Regions from separate parts of the Ferribacterium limneticum genome, predicted to be linked through region 3. Evidence: riboswitches for the same ligand, from Rfam matches in the RefSeq annotation. Region 3 holds a riboswitch; each other region holds the start of a gene.
The links. A riboswitch is a leader RNA that binds a small molecule or an ion and turns the genes downstream of it on or off. The one in region 3 is predicted to bind cobalamin.

Region 1 (2,195 bases), 300 kb from region 3:
CGGGGCAACGACTTTCAGTTTTGCCGTCTTTTTGCCGCCGACCGCCGCGGTGGCGATGGCGTCCTCTGCATCAAGCATCAGGCCATGCAGATAGGGCAGGACGCCCAGAACCGGCTTGCCAGTGCGCTCTTCCAGCCAGGTCAGACCCGATTCAAGCAAGGCAATATCGCCGCGAAAACGGTTGATGACAAAACCCTTGACCCGGTTCTGCTCGGAGGGTGACAGTAATTCCAGCGTGCCAACCAGATGGGCAAAGACACCGCCACGGTCGATGTCGGCGACGATGATCACCGGGCAATCGACCGCCTCGGCAAAGCCCATGTTGGCAATGTCGCGGTCGCGCAGGTTGATCTCGGCCGGCGAACCGGCGCCTTCGACCACCACGCATTCGTATTCAGCAGTCAGCCGCGCCCAGGATTCCAGCACCGCCCCCATCGCCCGTGGTTTGTAGGCGTGATAGGCCTTGGCATCGAGATCAATCGCCACCTTGCCGTGGATGATGACCTGCGCCTTCTTGTCGGTGGTCGGTTTGAGCAAGACCGGATTGAAGTCGGTATGCGGCAGAAGCCCGCAGGCCAGTGCCTGCAAGGCCTGCGCCCGGCCAATCTCGCCGCCATCCACCGTCACGGCAGAATTCAGCGCCATGTTCTGCGGCTTGAACGGCGCCACCCGCACGCCCCGCCGCTTCAGGATGCGGCACAGCGCTGCGACCAGCGTCGATTTACCGGCATCGGAGGTAGTGCCTTGGACCATCAGGGAATAACAGGGCATGGCGAGCATATGTGAAAAAAGTCGGTAATTATGGCACCATCGGGGCCGCCCAATTTGATTTGGGCGAGTGTCTCCGGGTGCCGTTCAGCCTGCTGAACGGAGAATCGGGAAGGCGGTGCAATTCCGCCACGTGCCCAACGCTGTGAGGAGGACGGGCGATGCAAGAAGCCACTGGCAGAGGGGAAACCCGGCCGGGAAGGCGCATCGTTCGGTTGAATCCAAGTCAGAAGACCGGCCGGGAGACGAAATTAGGCTGCATGGACAGGCAGCCATCGTTTTTCCACAAGGGGAATTCATGGAAAACCAGATTGACCATTCTTTTTCAGACGCCGAGCGCGCCGCCGTCTATCGCAGCATCTTCAATCGCCGCGATGTGCGCGGCCAGTTCCTGCCCGATCGGGTACCGGACGAGGTGCTCGCCCGCGTCATGCTCGCCGCCCACCATGCGCCATCGGTCGGTTTCATGCAGCCGTGGAACTTCCTGCTCGTCCGCTCGCCCGAGGTCAAGCAGCGGGTCCGCGACATCTTCGCCAAGGCCCATGCCGAAGCGGCCATGATGTTCCCCGAGGGCAAGCGGGAAATCTACAGCCAGCTCAAGCTCGAAGGCATCGTCGAATCGCCGATCAACCTGTGCATCACCTGCGACCGCGAGCGAACCGGCCCGGTCGTCGTCGGCCGCACCCACATCAAGACAATGGATCTCTACTCCAGTGTCTGTGCCGTGCAAAACCTGTGGCTGGCCGCCCGTGCCGAAGGGCTGGGCGTCGGCTGGGTAAGCATCTTCAACCAGCCTGAACTGCAGCAGGCGCTGGGCATGCCGACCGACATCGTGCCAATCGCCTACCTGTGCATCGGCTACGTCAGCCACTTCCACGACAAGCCGGAACTGGAAAAGGCTGGCTGGCTGCCCCGCCTGCCGATTGCCGACCTGCTCTATTACGACCAGTGGGGCCAGGCTGATGTGACACGCCAGGAATCGCTGACCAACACAGTCGCCGCCATGCAGGACGACATCCAGCAGCGGGGCATCTTTCCGAAATGATGCTCGATGGCGCACTCGCCATGCCGGCCGCCGCCCTGGCGGCCGTGCTGCTCGACCGCCTGCTCGGCGAAGCGCGCCATTTCCACCCGCTGGTCGGTTTCGGCAACCTGGCCGCCGCTGTCGAGAAACGTCTGAACAACCGCCGCCTAGTGCCAGGGCTGTTCGCCTGGGCGCTGGTCGTCCTGCCCTTTGTCGCACTGGCTTGGCTGTTGCGCCCCTACGCCCCCTTCGCCGTCGATGTGGCTCTCCTCTACTTCGCGCTCGGTGCGCAGAGCCTGTGCGAGCATGCGGAAGCCATCGCGAAACCCTTGCAGGACGGGCATCTTGACGAGGCACGACAGCGCGTCAGCTGGATTGTCTCCCGTGACACATCGACGCTGGA
Region 2 (2,195 bases), 660 kb from region 3:
TGATCCTTGCCGGCCTCGGCGGCCCGGCGTTCGGCCTCCTTGAGCAGCCGTTCGCGGGTCACGACCGAACCCAGCCAGTAGCCGATCACCCCGGCACCGAGGGCCGCCTGCAGCGCGAAAAGCAGCGAGGCGATTTCGCCGCTGGCCGGTTCGAGCAGCGGGGCGAACCATGGCTGGTAGTTCGGGGCGATCTGCACGATGGCCTGCTGCGCCTGCGCATCGGCCCCGCCAAAGGTTGCTGCGGGCTGACCATCCGGTCCAGCGGCCGTACCGATGCCGAGGTGTGGCACCAGCCAAAGCGGCAGGGCGGTGAGCAACACGACGGCGGCGATCAGCAGCCAGTTCTGCTTCTTCATGGCCGTGCTCCGCGCCCCGCGAACAGCGGCAGGTGGCGCAGTTCCTCGGCATTGAAGCGGGTCAGGGCATTGACCACCAGCACGGTGAGCAGGCCTTCGCTGATCGCCAGCGGCAACTGGGTGACGGCGAAGATGGCGCCGAACTTGAGCAGCGAGGCGGTGAAGCCGCCGGACGGGTCGGGGAAAGCCCAGGCCAGCTGCAGGCTGGTCGTCAGGTAGGTGGCCAGGTCACCCAGGCAGGCGGCGGCAAAAACGGCGGCGGTGAGGGATAACCCCAGGCCACGGGCCAGGCGGAAAACACCATAGGCCGCGCAGGGGCCGACGATGGCCATCGAAAACAGGTTGGCGCCGAGCGTGGTCAGCCCGCCGTGGGCGAGCAGCAAGGCCTGGAAGAGCAGCACGACGAGACCGACCGGCACCATGGCCAGCGGCCCGAAGAGCAGGGTGCCGAGGCCGACGCCGGTCGGATGCGAGCAACTGCCGGTGACCGAGGGCAGCTTGAGCGCGGAAAGGACGAAGGAAAAAGCAGCGGCGACGCCGAGCAGCATGCGCTGTTCCGGCTGCTCGCGCAGCTGGCGACGGACCGAACGAATGCCGAGGGCGACAAATGGCGCCGACGCGACAGTCCAGCCGAGCGCATGCTCGACCGGCAGGAAACCTTCCATGATGTGCATGCGAACCTCCCGACGACTGCACAAAAAACAGGCACCAAGGCGGGGGGAGTTTGGGCGGGATTGCCGGCATGCAAAAAAAGCGGCAGATCGACACGAGCCTTCCCGTCACCCCGGGGAATGGTGCTACGAATTTTTCGGGCCGGTCTTCTGGCTCGCCATCGTCCTTCCCCGCGCCTTCCCGTGCGAACACAGTGGCGGATGCGGAGTCGTCAGGCTTACAGCAGCGGGGGCTGCGCCGGAATGGTCGCGTTTGCGAGGTCACCGGCTTCCCGTTTCACCCTTGCTTGCAAAACAAGCGCGGGCACCCGAAAAAATTTGATTCTAATGAATAACTATGACGTTGGCTATGTTCAGAACTCCAATCCCGGCATGGCCTTGATGCCGCTCTGGAAGGCGTGTTTCTCCATGCCGATGTCGCTGACCGTATCGGCGGCATCGCGCAGGGCCTGCGGGGCGGCGCGGCCGGTGATGATCACGTGCTGCATCCGGGGGCGGGAGAGCAGCTTGGCGATGACGGTGTCGAGATCCAGCCAGCCATACTTGAAGGCGTAGGTCATTTCGTCGAGGACGACGAGGCCGATGGCTGGATCGCTCAAATGACCGCAGGCGATGTCCCAGGCGGCCTGCGCGGCCTTGGCGTCGCGGTCCTTGTCCTGGGTTTCCCAGGTGAAGCCCTCGCCGCCGACATGCCATTGCACGTTGGCCTGCTGGCGGAAGAAGGCTTCCTCACCCGTATCCGAGCGGCCTTTGACGAACTGCACGACGCCAACCTTCAGGCCGTGGCCAAGGGCGCGGGCGACGACGCCGAAAGCCGCGCTCGACTTGCCCTTGCCGTTGCCGGTGTTGATCACCAGCACGCCGCGTTCCTCTTGTGCCGCCTCGATCTTGCTGTCGATGACGGCCTTCTTTTTCTGCATGCGTTCTTCGTGCGTGATGCTCATTGTCTATTCCGGAATAAAGCAGCGATGGCCGCGGTCTTCGATTTGTCGCAGGCCATAGCCGTAAAGGTCGGACAGCGTTTCGGCCGTCAGGATGTCGTCGACCGGCGCAATCTCGGTGCGGCCGTCGCCGAAAACGAGTAGCGCCCGGTCACAGAAGCGGTGGGCCAGGGCCGGGTCGTGCAGCACCATGATGACGCCGGCGCCGCAGTCGCGGGCCGTGCCAG
Region 3 (2,195 bases):
CGAGCCGTAACCGCGCAGCTTTTCCATCGCCCGCAGCACCTTGTCGTGCACGCTCTTGCCGCTCCAGGTCCGCCGGGTCGCATCGGTAATGCCGGAGACCGGACCGTCGAGCGACAGGCCGACGCTGACATTGCGCGAAGTCAGGAAGTCGAGTGCCGCATCGTCGAGCAGCGTCCCATTGGTCTGCAGGCCGAAGACGAAATCGTCGGCAAAGGCATCGATGGCTTCGAAGACGGCCGGCGCATTCATCAGCGGCTCGGCACCGTGAAAAATGGCGCGCGGCTTGCGATCAGCCGGCATCACCGAACGGAAGTAATCGCGCAGCTTGGCCAGGGAATCAAGCAGCGTCTTGACCGGCATGTGGCTGCCGCCGCTGCGCTGGGTATCGGGCAGATAGCAGTAGGTGCAGTTGAGATTGCAACGCTCGGTCGGGTTCAAATAAACACCGGAAGGCTTCAGGCCGAAGCGCAGGGCATGCAGTTCCTGCGAGAACTGTTCGGCCTTGGCTGCATAGGCGGCGACCAGGACCGGGTCGCCGCCGGCCTCATGGACGCGGGTCTTGTCGACCAGCGCCCAGAAAGCCGTCTGCGGATCGGTCACCGCGGCATAGACCGGGTGGCCGATATCGACCGGCTGGAACAGCGTGCCGCGCGCGGCACGCTCGGCGATTAGCGCACTCACTTGGCCGCCTTCCGGTCCATCAGCACGTAGTGCGAGAGGCCGATGCCGTCCGGGTTGCAGCTCTTGCGAACAGCGATGGTCGGGGCCACCGGCTGCGCATGTTGGGCGGATGTCGGCTGGGTTTTAACGGTATTGGATGCGACTTGAGAAACGATCTGGGACATTGTCCACTCCTCGGGAAGACAAAAAACAAAAAGGGCCCCGGCTGAGTGCACGCTGGTCGCATGCATTCAGCCGGAGCCCTTGCCTTGGCTCCTGATTGGCATCGATTCGTCTTCTGGCTTCCGGATCAGCCGAAGCGCTGCGCCTTCCCTGCGCGGCATGCCCCGCAAGTGGCTGGTCTGGCGACCATGCAGTCTTCGTCCCCGGTTACAGCGGCGGGCCCGCCACGGATTCGCACCGTGTTCCGTATCTCGATGCCGATAGGAGGGCGGATTCTCTCAAGCCGCCGCGCCACGGGTCAATTCGTCCTAAAGGCCTAGTTCCTGCCACATCGTGTCGACACGCTTCTTGACGTCGGTATCCATCACGATGGGCCGCCCCCACTCGCGGCTGGTTTCGCCCGGCCACTTGTTGGTAGCATCCAGCCCCATCTTGGAGCCGAGGCCAGCGACCGGGCTGGCGAAATCGAGGTAGTCGATCGGCGTGTTGTCGACCAGCGTCGTGTCGCGCGTCGCGTCCATCCGCGTCGTCATCGCCCAGATCACTTCCTTCCAGTCGCGGATGTCGATGTCGTCGTCCACCACGATGATGGTCTTGGTGTACATGAACTGGCGCAGGAAGGACCAGATGCCAAACATGATGCGCTTGGCGTGGCCGGGGTAAGCCTTCTTGATGCTGACGATGGCCATCCGGTATGAGCAGCCTTCCGGCGGCAGGTAAAAATCGACGATTTCCGGATACTGTTTCTGCAGCAGTGGTACGAACACCTCGTTGAGCGCGACGCCGAGCACGGCCGGCTCATCGGGCGGCTTGCCGGTGTAGGTGCTGTGGTAGATCGGGTCGCGGCGCATGGTGATGCGCTCGATGGTGAATACCGGGAATTCGGCCTGCTCGTTGTAGTAGCCGGTGTGGTCGCCATACGGCCCTTCGAGCGCCACCTCGCCGGGATGAATGACGCCTTCGAGCACGATCTCGGCCGAGGCGGGCACCTGCAGGGTCGAGCCGAGGCATTGCGTCAGCTCGGTCTTGCCGCCGCGCAGCAGGCCGGCGAACTGGTATTCCGACAACGAATCGGGCACCGGCGTCACGGCGCCGAGAATGGTCGCCGGATCGCAGCCGAGCACGACGGCGACCGGGAACGGTTGCCCCGGATTGGCCAGTTGATGCTCGCGAAAATCCAGCGCCCCGCCGCGATGCGCCAGCCAGCGCATGATCACCTTGTTCGACCCGAGCACCTGCTGGCGGTAGATGCCGAGGTTCTGCCGGTTCTTGTGCGGGCCCTTGGTGACGACCAGGCCCCAGGTGATCAGCGGTGCGATGTCACCCGGCCAGCAGTGCTGGATCGGCAGGCG
Region 4 (2,195 bases), 660 kb from region 3:
CATAGCTGACATTGGCCCGCCAATTCTTGTCGAACTTGTAGCCGTAGGCCGCCGAGCCGGTTGCCTTGTCGCCGAACTGCGAGTTGTCGTCGTAGCGGGCATTCAATTGCAGGCGGTGGGCCTGGTAGTTGCCCAGCCAGCCAATCTGGGCAGAGTCGTTGGTGCGTGAGGTGAGTTGATAGGCTGTCGTCGCGCTGACCGTCTGGTCGAGTCGCTCGGCGCCGAGCAGGAAGGTGCCGATCCCGGTCTTCACATCGTTCTGCCAGGCATACTGCGTCTGCTCGGTCTTGTAACTGGTGTTATAGGTCCCTGTATTGCGGGAGTCGTCCACGCTTTGGCCGACGGTTAGTGTGCTCGTCCACTGCTGGGTGATCCGGTTGCGCAGGAAGGTGTTGAAGCTGGAAACTGTGAGCTGATTGCGGTCGTCCTTGCCTGCGTCGTATTTGCTTTCGCCGTCGCTGTAAAACACCTGGGCACCTGCCTCATGGCCCTTGGCAAACTCATAGGCGATACGGCCGGAGACACTGTTGTTTTCGAAACCGTCCCGATCGTTGTCCTTGCCGGTCGTGCGCAGCTTGGAGTTGAAACCCCGTGTCCGATAGGTGCTGGCATTCAGCGCATAGCGCCAGCCATCCTGGCTGCCGCTGACACCGCCGGAAGTGGAATAGGTATCGTAGCTTCCTGCGCCAGCCTCGCCAAAGAAGCGGGCGGGACCTTCGCTCTGCCGGGTGAATACCTGGACCACTCCACCGAGCGCATCGGCGCCGTAAAGCGACGAGGCCGGGCCACGAACAATTTCCACACGCTCGACCTGAGCCAGCGGAAGGCGCGACCAGCTGACATCGCCAGCCGTGACCGAGCCGACACGCATGCCGTCGATCAGCAACAGGACATGCTTGCTGTTGGTGCCGCGGAAGTACAGGCTGGTCGTCGCACCATTGCTACCGTTCGACATGAATTCGATTCCCGGTTGCCGGGCCAGCACCTCTTCCAGGGTCGATTGTCCGGCCCGCTCCAAATCCTCGCGTTCGAGGACCGTGATATCCGACAGAACTTCCGAGGCTTTCATTTCCTGTCGGGAAGCCGTGACAACGACTGGGTCGAGTGCCGCGAGGCGTTCAGCCGCATTGGCGTCGACAATGAACAAAAGGGAAATAATTGCCGCGAGCGGCTTCATACAGGATTGGGATTGCATGGACTTTCCTTTCCCGGCAGGCGTCCCCGCATGCCGGAGCAATATTGGCAAGAAAGTGCATGGGGAAAGGTCTGATCAGGGAACAGGCACCACCACCCCGTGGCACTTCCAATGGGTGTTCCAGGCCGGTATCCGGGCTCGCAAGTCTTGACGCGTCGCCTTCCCAGGTTGAAACCCAGTGGCTTGATGACGCGCCCGCACTTGCTTACCGTTGCGGGGGCAGCAGCGGAATGGTCTAGTTTGAGACGCACCGCTTTCCCGTTTAACTGCGCTTGGAGAATCCGTGCGCAGCACCTGAGACGGGGCGCATTCTACATGCATCAATGCTGCGGTGCATCAGCAAAGTGTCGGAAAATTTCTATAAACCACTTTGAGAATAAAGGCTTAGTCCTTGACCGAGCGGCGTTTTCCCCTCTATAGTTCGCGCCATGAATGTCGAACTCGAAACGCTCGAAGCCAAAATCGAACAGGTCGTTGCACTGGTACACCAGTTGCGGGCCGAGAATGAGGTTTTGAGAAACCAGATGGTCGCGGCCGAGGCTGAAAGGCTGCATCTTCGCCAGACGATGACGGTGGCTCGTGAGCGTCTGGAAGGCCTGATGGACAAGATTCCCGAGGATGCCTGAGATGAGTGGCGAACCGAATTTCCTCGACGTCAAGATCATGGGGCGCGAATACCGCGTCGCCTGCACTCCTGAAGAGCGCGATGCCCTGTTGTCGGCGGTCGATCTGGTCGACAACAAGATGCGCGACATTGCCCAGCGCACCAAGAATACTATCGCCGAGCGGGTGGCCGTGATGGCCGCGCTGAATATTGCCCATGAGCACCTTTCCGGAGATGCCGGCGCTGCGCAAAAAGAGTTTTCGGAAGCGGTTGATACTTCCGAAACGAAGCGTAGAATCGGTGACATGGGAGCACGGTTGGATGCCGTGCTGGCGCCTCAGCAACAACTGGATCTCTGATCAAAGCGTTGCCGGCGTAGCCCGCCAAGTGTTCCCT

Region 1: it holds a riboswitch for cobalamin, as region 3 does, so the genes downstream of both, bluB (5,6-dimethylbenzimidazole synthase) here and cbpA (modified peptide precursor CbpA) in region 3, are expected to answer to the same signal.
Region 2: it holds a riboswitch for cobalamin, as region 3 does, so the genes downstream of both, KI617_RS19260 (energy-coupling factor ABC transporter permease) here and cbpA (modified peptide precursor CbpA) in region 3, are expected to answer to the same signal.
Region 4: it holds a riboswitch for cobalamin, as region 3 does, so the genes downstream of both, KI617_RS19240 (TonB-dependent receptor domain-containing protein) here and cbpA (modified peptide precursor CbpA) in region 3, are expected to answer to the same signal.

What each region holds. Positions count from the first base shown of each region.
Region 1 covers NZ_CP075191.1:156,877-159,071, reverse strand. The annotation lists gene KI617_RS00765 (cobyric acid synthase) at 1-771, opposite strand, end outside; cobalamin riboswitch at 830-1,025, shown strand; gene bluB (5,6-dimethylbenzimidazole synthase) at 1,067-1,813, shown strand; gene cbiB (adenosylcobinamide-phosphate synthase CbiB) at 1,810-2,195, shown strand, end outside.
Region 2 covers NZ_CP075191.1:4,014,216-4,016,410, reverse strand. The annotation lists gene KI617_RS19265 (energy-coupling factor ABC transporter substrate-binding protein) at 1-356, opposite strand, end outside; gene KI617_RS19260 (energy-coupling factor ABC transporter permease) at 353-1,030, opposite strand; cobalamin riboswitch at 1,151-1,354, opposite strand; gene cobO (cob(I)yrinic acid a,c-diamide adenosyltransferase) at 1,381-1,971, opposite strand; gene KI617_RS19250 (ABC transporter ATP-binding protein) at 1,975-2,195, opposite strand, start outside.
Region 3 covers NZ_CP075191.1:457,421-459,615, reverse strand. The annotation lists gene cbpB (peptide-modifying radical SAM enzyme CbpB) at 1-681, opposite strand, end outside; gene cbpA (modified peptide precursor CbpA) at 678-845, opposite strand; cobalamin riboswitch at 954-1,089, opposite strand; gene ubiD (4-hydroxy-3-polyprenylbenzoate decarboxylase) at 1,152-2,195, opposite strand, start outside.
Region 4 covers NZ_CP075191.1:4,009,850-4,012,044, reverse strand. The annotation lists gene KI617_RS19240 (TonB-dependent receptor domain-containing protein) at 1-1,195, opposite strand, end outside; cobalamin riboswitch at 1,302-1,508, opposite strand; gene KI617_RS19235 (hypothetical protein) at 1,624-1,821, shown strand; gene KI617_RS19230 (cell division protein ZapA) at 1,823-2,158, shown strand; RNA gene ssrS (6S RNA) at 2,188-2,195, shown strand, end outside.